One region of the Arthrobacter sp. PGP41 genome, then DNA from elsewhere that is predicted to be linked to it. Evidence: riboswitches for the same ligand, from Rfam matches in the RefSeq annotation. Region 1 holds a riboswitch; the other holds the start of a gene.
What was found. A riboswitch is a leader RNA that binds a small molecule or an ion and turns the genes downstream of it on or off. The one in region 1 is predicted to bind cyclic di-AMP.
Positions count from the first base shown of each region.

Region 2: it holds a riboswitch for cyclic di-AMP, as region 1 does, so the genes downstream of both, C3B78_RS03195 (hypothetical protein) here and C3B78_RS03830 (C40 family peptidase) in region 1, are expected to answer to the same signal.

Region 1 covers NZ_CP026514.1:820,816-825,915, reverse strand. Annotated here, with positions in the region: gene C3B78_RS03840 (HNH endonuclease) at 1-35, opposite strand, end outside; gene C3B78_RS03835 (NlpC/P60 family protein) at 295-1,056, opposite strand; gene C3B78_RS03830 (C40 family peptidase) at 1,216-1,887, opposite strand; cyclic di-AMP (ydaO/yuaA leader) riboswitch at 1,958-2,139, opposite strand; gene C3B78_RS03825 (M23 family metallopeptidase) at 2,268-3,089, opposite strand; cyclic di-AMP (ydaO/yuaA leader) riboswitch at 3,100-3,317, opposite strand; gene C3B78_RS03820 (metal-dependent transcriptional regulator) at 3,461-4,153, opposite strand; gene serC (phosphoserine transaminase) at 4,433-5,100, shown strand, end outside.
Region 2 covers NZ_CP026514.1:667,813-672,912, reverse strand. Annotated here, with positions in the region: gene C3B78_RS03200 (HAMP domain-containing sensor histidine kinase) at 1-1,375, shown strand, start outside; cyclic di-AMP (ydaO/yuaA leader) riboswitch at 1,471-1,631, shown strand; gene C3B78_RS03195 (hypothetical protein) at 1,637-2,350, shown strand; gene C3B78_RS03190 (HAD-IA family hydrolase) at 2,383-3,063, opposite strand; gene upp (uracil phosphoribosyltransferase) at 3,096-3,731, opposite strand; gene C3B78_RS03180 (phosphatase PAP2 family protein) at 3,744-4,526, opposite strand; gene C3B78_RS03175 (nucleoside deaminase) at 4,610-5,100, shown strand, end outside.

The DNA.
Region 1 (5,100 bases):
GGCTCATACCCAGCATTCAGAACGAGAGTGCGCATGCACGTACCTCTTCACGGCCGCACCCGTCCAGGGGCACGAGGGCCGGCTGCCCTCGGCATGTCCGGGCTATGGATCGACACCACAAGAGTAAACACAGAAGCGCGTGTTCAGCTAATCGCCCTGTCCCAGAACTGTCGTGTCGGTCCAGTCAAGGGGCGCATGCTGAACGGCCGGAGCAGCGCGCAATTAAAAGGAAAGAACCCTTGCCGCGAGGGCAAGGGTTCTTTGCGTCCTGGTTGGACCGCCGGTGGTGGCGTCTCAGTTAACCCGGATGAAGACGGGGCCGGAGCCGACGTTGGCGCTGAAGACCACCGTCTGGTTTCCGTTGTAGCCACCGTGGACGGCCTGGCCGTTGCCTGCGTAGACAGCAATGTGTGCCATGCCGGCGCCACCGTCTGCGTAGTAGATCAGGTCGCCCGGCTGCGCCTCAGCGGCACTGACGGTGCGGCCCAGGGAGAGGTAGCCTGCAGGCCAGTCGTGGAAGTTGATCCCCACTGCTGCCAGGGAGTTCGTGACCAGCATCGTGCAGTCCTGCATAACGCCCAACTGGGCGTACGCAGCGGACAGGATGGCTGCACCCTTGCCGCTGGCGGAAGCAGTGGGAGCGGCGGCAGGGGCCGTGGAAACCGTGGCGGTGACCTTGGGAGCAGCAGGCTTGGCGACGGGGGCCGGCTCGGCCTCCTGGACCTCGACAGGTGCGGGTTCTTCGATAACCGGGGCCGGCGTGGTGGTGACGGCGGGCTTTTCGAAGGTGATGTTGATCGTGGAAGCCGCGGAGATGGGGGCTTCGACGGCCGATTCAACTTCCAGGGTGGATGCGGGAGCGGAGTCGCGCTGGACGTTGGAGTCGGCAGCGTTTGCCGCGATGCCGCTGGTCAGTACCAGGCCGGAAGCGGCGGCGATGACCGCGGCCTGGCGGCCTACGCCACCGGCGTTCTCGCCGACAGCCTTGGCGATGATGGCGATTGAGTTGGTTTTGGTGACTTCGGCGCGATGCCGTGCGGTGGCACGAGTAGTCATCAGTTCTCTCTTTCGTTTTCCTCAGGCCGTTGTGGGCACCAAGGGATGCGGACGCGCCGGCATCTTGGGGGTATGCCGGCACGCCCCGAACGGGGATGTGGTGTTAGCGGAAAGCGTGGTGGAGCAAAGAAATAGTTCCTGGACCCGAGGGTCCAAGAACTATTTGCTGACGGTGAAGAACGAAGACGTGCCGGTGGCGGCCACGGCGTGGAGCAGCGTGCCCTGGGAGGGGTTGAGCGCGCTGACCATCATGCCGTTCCCGACGTAGATGCCGACGTGCGCTCCGCCGTTCTGCATGACCAGGTCTCCGGGCTGCGGGGTGGAGGTGGGGGTCATGGCAGTCCAGGCGTTGACGCGGGGGATGCTGATGCCGGCCTGGGCATAAACCCACTGGGTGAAGCCTGAGCAGTCCCACCCGGTGACGGGGCTGGTGCCGCCCCAGACGTAGGGGCTGCCAATGCCCGTGTAGGCGATGGCAGCAATGCCGGAGGTGGCGGCGGAAGAGACAGTCTTGGCCAGCTTGTCCGCAGCAGATTCAGTAGTGGACGCTGCGCCCGTTTCGGTGGCGGTGGACTGTGCCCGCACCGGCTCCCGCTTCGGGGCGGCGGTGGTCTTGACCACGGGCCGCTCGAACGACACGGTGGCCGTGGGTGCTGCGGTGACTGCCAAGGCAGCCTGCGCAGAACCGGACTCGGTCGAAGCGGAAACACCAGCGGTGGTGTCCGCTGCGTTGGCGGGCAGGCCCATGCTGAGGATAAGACCGGAAGCTGCGGCGATGACGGCAGCCTGGCGACCTACTGTCCCGGCATTGGCACTAACAGCCTTGGACACAGTGTCCAAGGGGTTGGTACGAACCGTTTGCGCACGGTGGCGCGCAGAATTGTTGCGTGAAGACACGAAGGTAGCCTCTCCCAATGCCTACGAGGTGAGCTGTCGGATTCGGATGGGAGTCACCCGGCCGCGCTGCTTCCAAGGAAGTTTTGCGACTTAACCCCAAGGTCTTAGCCAAAGCCAAGACCAAAATTGGTTCCCCCGCCCCTGCCAGACGATGAAATGCGAACGGACCTTGAGCGGTGGCAGAGTTAGGCAATCCGCACAAGAGCGTCAACTTCGGAAAAGTTGACGCGAGTTAGACGGTACAGCAGTTTTGGGTGAATGTCACATTCAGGTCACGGCAAGTCGCGATCATCCGATAGTTCACCGTCATTTGGCTACAGCCAGCCAGTCGGATCGACCACTTCGCCGTTGACCTGCACCTCAAAGTGGAGGTGGCAGCCCGTGGAGGCGCCCGTGGTCCCGCTGAGGGCCACAACCTCCCCGCGTGAGACCGTCTGCCCCTCCCTCACATTGAAGGAGGAGAGGTGGTTGTAGGTGGTTTCCAAACCGTTGCCGTGGTCCACCACAACACGGTTTCCGCCGCCGAACTGGTGCCAGCCCACGAAGGTCACCGTGCCGGTAGCCGCAGCGAGGACGGACGTGCCGCACTGGGCCACGTAGTCCTGGCCGCGGTGGAAGTCGCCTGAGCCCCCGGTGATCGGACTGACACGGTAGCCGAACGGCGATGCTGTGGTCAGCGTGGCCAGCGGGGCGCCGAGGCTTCCTGCCGAGGCAGCACGTGACACAGAGCCGGCGGACTGGGCACTCAGAAGCTGCTTGAGCTTGCCGTCCGGATCCGCCTGGGTGACGACGGCAGAACGGCTGAAGTCGATCTGGGCACCGGCCTCGGCTGAGATCTGGGGCTGCGGGGTTGCGGCTGACGCTGCGACCGGTATAGCACCGGGAGCGTCGGTGGCCATCACGGGGCTGGTGGCCGGCACCGTCACGGTCAGCACCAGGCCTGTCGCCGCGAGGGCGATTCCGGCCTTCTGGCCGATCCCGCTCGCTGCGGCAAATTCGGTGACCTGGCGGAAGGGACCACGACGGCGGCGTGCATCACGGTGCGGATCGCGGGGGCGTTCCGTGGTGATGACTTCAACAACCCGCGGCGTCGAAGAGGGTACCGCCGCGCGGCGGCGTCCCCTGGGGGTCTGCATGGACAAGAAGGGTTCCTCTCTGGAAAGCCTGCGAAGTTAGCTGTCGGATTCGGGTCAGAGAGTTCAAAGACCCGGTCCGCCGTAAGCAAGCTTCGGCACAGAGGTATCCCCGGAGGATCCTTCACTGGAAGAGGCTTGCTGCTGACGGACTTCACCCCAAGGCAGTCCCCCGGCTGCCGTTTGTGGTTCCCCCGCCTCTGCCAGTAATGACTCGTGCACCTGATCCGCTGGCAGAGCTCGGCTCCGAATCAGGTAACGCTTTAGTATCAACGCTTGGGTTTAACTATAGGGCCAAAAGTCCCAAAGTAACAATTCCGTTATCTTTGCGTAACCGGCCCCCATTCGGGTAGCCGGGAGGCCCACAGCAGTCCCTAGCGTACGGCCACGAAGACGTGCGCCGCGACTTCCGGCGGCAGTTCCAAGGCCCCTTCGATGCCCGGGACGCGGACCGAGATGTACTCCCCGACCCGCTCCAGCGATACCGACGCACCGGGCCGGATTCCGCCTTCATCAAGCTGGACCAGCAGCTCGGGTTCCACCTGGATCGGCTCTGCGAGGCGGCTGACTGTCACCTCGGATGCCGGGCCGTAAGTCTTCATGGCCTCAAGCAGGCTGACTGCCGGATCCGCCGCGGACTGCGCCTGGCCCCCGAGGGCCGCCAATCCCGGGATGGGGTTGCCGTACGGGGACTCGGTGGGATGGTTCAGCATTTCGTAAATGCGCCGTTCCACCCGTTCGCTCATGACGTGCTCCCAGCGGCAGGCTTCGTCATGGACGTAGGCCCAGTCCAGCCCGATGACATCAGCCAGGAGCCGCTCCGCCAACCTGTGCTTCCGCATGACTTCGGTGGCGCGCTTCCGGCCCACCTCCGTAAGTTCAAGGTGCCGGTCTCCGGAGACAACCACCAGGCCGTCCCGTTCCATCCTGCCGATGGTCTGCGAAACGGTGGGCCCTGAGTGTCGCAGCCGCTCCGCGATCCGGGCGCGGAGGGCAACGATGTTTTCTTCCTCAAGCTCCAAGATGGTCCGAAGGTACATCTCCGTAGTGTCGATCAGATCCGTCATCCAGCTCAGCTCCTCGAGCGCAGTACCTTGCGTTGTCCCACCGTACCGCCTTCTCGTGCAGCGTGGTCCGTTGGAAAGCTTAGCCTATTTTGAATTTGTCCTAATAGTTGACGTCGTGGGCAGGGCGCTGTCTCAGTGTCTGGACTATGACGGTCCAGGTTCCCGCTGAAACAGCTGTTCAGGCAGAATGAAGGAGGGCCCGAGTGACAGCCGCCGCGACTGCCTGCCACCTACATCCGTCCGGACCAACACCCCGTCCACGCCGAAATTGGAGCACCTGTGAGCGAAAACAGCATCACTATTCCCGCCGACCTCCTCCCTAAGGACGGGCGGTTCGGCGCCGGTCCTTCCAAAGTCCGGCAGGAGCAGATCGATGCTTTGTCCGCCGCATCAAAGACCATCCTGGGAACGTCCCACCGGCAGGCCCCGGTCAAGAACCTGGTGGGATCCGTACGCGAAGGCCTGAGCCAGTTCTTCCGCGCCCCGGAAGGCTATGAAGTGGTGCTGGGCGTGGGTGGTTCCACGGCGTTCTGGGACGTCGCCAGCTTCGGCCTGGTGGAGAAGAAGGCCCAGCACCTCTCATTCGGTGAATTCGGCTCGAAGTTCGCGGCAGCCACCAACAGGGCGCCTTTCCTGGATGCCTCCTCCATCATCAAATCCGAGCCTGGAACCCGCCCTGCCGCGCAGGCTGAGGCGGGCGTTGATGCCTACGCCTGGCCGCAGAACGAGACATCCACTGGCGTTTCCGCTCCCGTGAAGCGGGTGGCAGGCGCGGATGAGGGCGCACTGGTCCTTGTCGACGCGACGTCGGCAGCCGGCGGCCTGGACGTCGACGTAGCGGAGAGCGACGTCTACTACTTCGCCCCGCAGAAAAACTTTGCCTCCGACGGCGGGCTATGGCTTGGCCTGTTCTCGCCGGCCGCACTGGAGCGTGCGGCCCGGATCAA
Region 2 (5,100 bases), 150 kb from region 1:
CCTCACCCGCCAGCTGGACGAGCAGCTGAGCCAGGCCGCAGCCCGCTCCAACGATCCCGGCCGGCCTCCCTCCGGCGGCTTCAACGGCAGGGACCCCCTGGATTCCCGCGGCCAAAGCGTGGGAACACTGAACGCGCGCATCCTCAACGGCCAGGTCAACAGCGCCGGCTTCCTTGCCCCGGACACCACGCGCTCCGCACTGTCCACCGAGGACAAGCAGGTCCTGCTGGCACTGGCCGCCGACGCCCGGCCTGTTGACCGCAGGCTTTCAAACGGCAACTACCGGCTGATCGCGGTCAAGACCAGTTTCGGCGACGTCCTGGTGACCGGACTCCCCCTGGCTGCCAAGGAGGGCACGCTCGCGTCCCTGGTGTGGACCTTCGTGTTCGTCTCGCTGGGCGGGTTGCTCCTGGTCGGGCTGGTGGGCACAGTCCTGATCCGCCGCACCATGAAGCCCCTTGAACAGCTGTCCGAGGTGGCCACCCGGGTTTCGCAGCTGCCCCTGGATGCCGGCGAGGTGGCACTTGCCGTGCGTGTACCGCCGTCGAACTCCAACCCCGGAACTGAGGTGGGCAGCGTGGGGCACGCGCTGAACCTCATGCTGGACAACGTTGCCAACGCGCTGCAGGCGCGGCAGAAGAGCGAAACCAAGGTGCGGCAGTTCGTGGCTGACGCTTCCCATGAGCTACGCACGCCGCTGACCGCCATCCGCGGCTACACCGAACTGATGAGGATGACGGAAAACTTCACTCCGGACGGGCAGAAGTCGCTGGCGCGGGTGCAAAGCCAGTCGGAACGGATGACCGCCTTGGTGGAGGATCTCCTGCTGCTCGCGCGGCTTGACGAGGGCCAGCCGCTGAAGCTAAGCGAGGTGGACCTAACGCAGCTGGTGGTGGAAGCCGTCAGCGACGAGAAGGTCATGGCGCCCGGGCACACCTGGCGGCTGGAGCTCCCCGACGAGCCGGTGGTGGTCAACGGGGATCCGTCGCAGCTGCGGCAGGTGTTGATGAACCTGCTCTCCAACGCCCGCAAGCACACCCCTCCGGGCACCACAGTGGTAACGGGGGTGTGGAAGACCCCGGAGGGAGCCGCGGTTGTAACCGTAACGGACGACGGCGGCGGAATACCGCCGGAGTTCGTGGACCAGGTCTTCGCGCGGTTCGCCCGCGCAGACGCGGCACGCGCGGGAACGGCCAGCACGCCCGGCGCACCCGCCGCTGAAGGCACCAGCGGTTTGGGGTTGTCCATTGTCGAGTCCATTGTTGAGGCCCACGGTGGACGGGTCACGGTGACGTCTCAGCCCGGCCGCACACAGTTCGCCCTGCAGCTGCCCTTGGTTCGCGAAATTACACAAGGCGGCGCGCCGCCATCGTGATTCCTGTTACCAAAATGTGACTTCTGCGCTGCGCTCCTGTACCGTCGAATGGGTGCGGCCCCCGTTCGGGCCGCATATCCCGGGTTGACGCCAAGCTCTGCCACTTCCCGGATTCCTCTTGAGCAACGGCAGAGGCGGGGGACCCACCGTCCCGGGCACTGAATGCCCTTGGGGTTAAGCCTGCACGTGTTTTTTCCGTGCGGCCGGATGCCCTCATCCGAACCCGACAGCTAACTCCGCAGGTGTGAGAGGCGATCCATCATGTCCAAGTTCCTTGTAAAACCACGCCCGCAATCGGGCTCGGATGCCCGCGCTACGCGTCGAGCAGCCAAATTCCCGTCCTTCGGCCGGCGCGCCGGGTTCCTGGCAGTATCCTGCGCCATCCTTGTTGGAGTTGGCGCTGCGGGCCAGGCCACCGACATGGGTGCCCGCGTGGCAGCCACCGAGGCGCCCGCTGTCGAGTCCCTGTCGAAGCTGAGCATGGAGCAAAGCGAAATCCGGGCCAACCCTGCGCCTGAGTCCGCGGCTGGGCCGATCAATGTTGTCCCGCAGGCAGCCGAACCGGCTCCAGCTCCGGCAGCCGAGCCCGCACCTGCCCCTGCGCCGGCACCCGCTCCCGAACCGGCGCCGGTACCGGTACCCGAGCCCGCACCCGTCGTCGCGGTTAATGACCCCGCGGGCGCCCAAGCGTACGCAGCCGGCCAACTGGCTTCCTATGGCTGGGCTCCGGACCAGATGCAGTGCCTGCAGACCCTATGGACCAAGGAATCGGACTGGACCACTACGGCCACCAATCCGAGCAGCGGCGCCTACGGCATCGTCCAGTCCTTGCCGGCTGAGAAGATGGCCAGTGCCGGCGCCGACTACCTCACCAACTACCGCACGCAGATCAACTGGGGCCTGGATTACATCCAGGAACGCTACCAGTCCCCGTGCGGTGCACTGAACTTCCACTTGTCGAACAACTGGTACTAAAGCGGCACCGACCGCGTCCGGTGACTCAAACCTCACAGCCGGAAGGAAATGACCCTCCTGCCCTCGTCATCCACGCCGACTTCGACGGCAATTGAACTGTAGTCAGCAATGTGCAGCATGCCGGCAGGCAACGGTCCGGTGTTGGGTCCAACAGCCACCGTACGGATGCCGGCGGCGACCCCTGCTGCAATGCCGGCGGGAGCATCCTCAAACACCACCGCATCGGCAGGATCCACGCCCAAGGCGGCGGCGGCCTGCAGGTATCCCTCAGGATCCGGTTTTCCCCGGGTTACCAGCTCAGCTGTCACGGCCGTGGCAGGCATGGCTAGACCCGCGGCGCCCATCCGGATGTCAGCCAGGACGCGGTCAGCGGACGTGACGAGGGCGATGGCGTCTGCTGGAAGTGCCGCCAGCAACCGGGCTGCCCCGGGCAGGGGCAGGATGCCGTCGGTCCGGACGCGTTCCATGGCACCAAGTTCCGCGGTCAGTGCCGGCACATCGGCGCCGGGCGGAGCGAAGCGCTTCACGGTGTCGCCTGCTTGGACGCCGTGCGAAGTCCGCAGGATCTCTCCAAGGTCCAGCCCGTAGCGGACGGCAAACTCGCCCCAAACCTGTTCAACTACCGCGGTGGAATCAACCAGGGTCCCATCCATGTCAAAGAGGACGGCACGGCAGGTCAGTGCCAGGGTTAGGGGAGGCATCGGGACGGTCATGCCTCCCATTCTGCCCCAGCCCTCGCGGAGACCTAGCCGGCGATGCCGTACAGCCGGTCGCCTGCGTCGCCGAGGCCGGGAACGATGTAGGACTTCTCGTTGAGCCTTTCGTCGATGGAGGCCAGCACGATGGTGACATTGGCATCGGAGAGTTCTTCCTCCAGCTTTGCCAGGCCTTCCGGAGCAGCAAGCAGGCAGATGCAGGTGACATCAGAGGCGCCGCGCTTGAACAGGAACTTAATGGCTTCGCGCAGCGTACCGCCGGTGGCCAGCATGGGGTCCAGGACGAAGATCTGCCGGTCGGTAAGGTCCTCGGGCAGGCGCTCGGCGTAGGTGATGATGTCCAGGGTTTCCTCGTCACGGGCCATGCCGAGGAATCCCACTTCAGCGGTGGGGACGAGCTTGGTCATGCCCTCGAGCATTCCAAGGCCCGCGCGCAGGATGGGTACCACCAGCGGGGTGGGCTTGGTGAACGCCGTGCCAACAGTGGTGCTGACGGGCGTTTCGATGGTGACTGGCTCGGTGCGGACCTCGCGCGTTGCCTCGTAGGCGAGGAGGGTCACCAGCTCCTCCGTCAGCTGCCGGAAGACCGGGGACGGAGTGTTTTTGTCCCGGAGGACGGTGAGCTTATGGGCGACCAGCGGGTGGTCCACAACGAGAGTGCGCATGGGTCAAAAGTATCACCCGGCCGCCGGGCCCCTCCCCGACCGGTCGCCGCTGGCCTCCGCTTCCCCGTTGGGTTCCTCTCGAAGGACGGGGTGTTCAAAGGTAGGCGCCGGGCCCGCGTGCTCGCGGCGGCGTATCAGGTGGAACAGCCGGTGGGCCAGGATCACCATGGACACCCATGCGAGGCCAAGGAACCAGCCGGCCATCACATCGGTCAACCAGTGGTGTCCCAGGAAAACCCTGCTCAGGCCCATGGCGATGATGAAGATGGCGCCGGCCGTTATTGCGGCGATCCTTGCCCACAGGATTTGGAACTGGAGGCACATCAGATACACCAGGACCCCTATCACCACTGTTGTGTTCAGCGTGTGTCCGCTGGGGAAGGACGGTGTGGTCTCATAGGGCGGCACCGCCTCCGAATGGTCCGGACGGGTCCTGCCGACCAGGCGCTTGCCCAGGGTGGTGGCAGTTGTGGAAACGAGGGCAGCGCCGCCCACCAGGACGATGGGCCGCCACGTCCTGCTCAGTAATGTCAGCCACGCAGTAAGGATGCTGGCGAGGATCGGCATGCCGATCCCGCCGCCCACGTTGGTAAAGCCCGTGGCGAAGGCGTCCACCTCCGGATTCCGCAATGACTGGGAGTATTCCAGCGCAGGAATATCCAGGCTGGCAAGCCCTTCCTCGGCCACCACATTGGCATACACCTCTGCGCCGAGCAGTGCCAAGGTGACCACGAGTGTTCCGCCGATGATCATGGTCAGCCACAGGGCGGCATAGGGCTTGATCCACTTGTCCATGCGGTCTCGGACGGTGCTCACTGTGCCTCCCGGCGTCTGGGGCGTCACGGGCTCTGGTTATCCCACGAAACTATCATTGAGCCATGGTCTCCGCAGAGAAAAAATATAACGCGTGGATGGGCTTTGCCCTTGCCGAGGCCCGCCGCGCCCTCGCTACGGAGGATGTGCCGATTGGCGCGGTGGTCATAGGGCCCGACGGCGCCGTGCTGGGTTCCGGCCGGAACCAGCGGGAGGAGCTGGGCGACCCCACCGCCCACGCCGAGATAGTTGCCATCCGGGAGGCGGCGGAGCGGTTGCGCCAGCTTTCAGTGCTCGACGGCGGCAGCGGCGACGGCTGGCGGCTCGCCGACTGCACGTTGGTGGTGACCCTGGAGCCCTGCGCCATGTGCGCCGGCGCCATTGTCCTGGCCCGGATTCCCCGGGTGGTTTTCGGTGCCTGGGATGAGAAGGCGGGGGCGGCAGGATCCGTCTTCGACGTGCTCCGCGAGCGCCGCCTGAATCATTGGGTTGAGGTTTATCCCGGGGTGCGCGAGGCTGAGTGCGCCGGGCTGCTGCGTGAGTTCTTCGCCGGGCA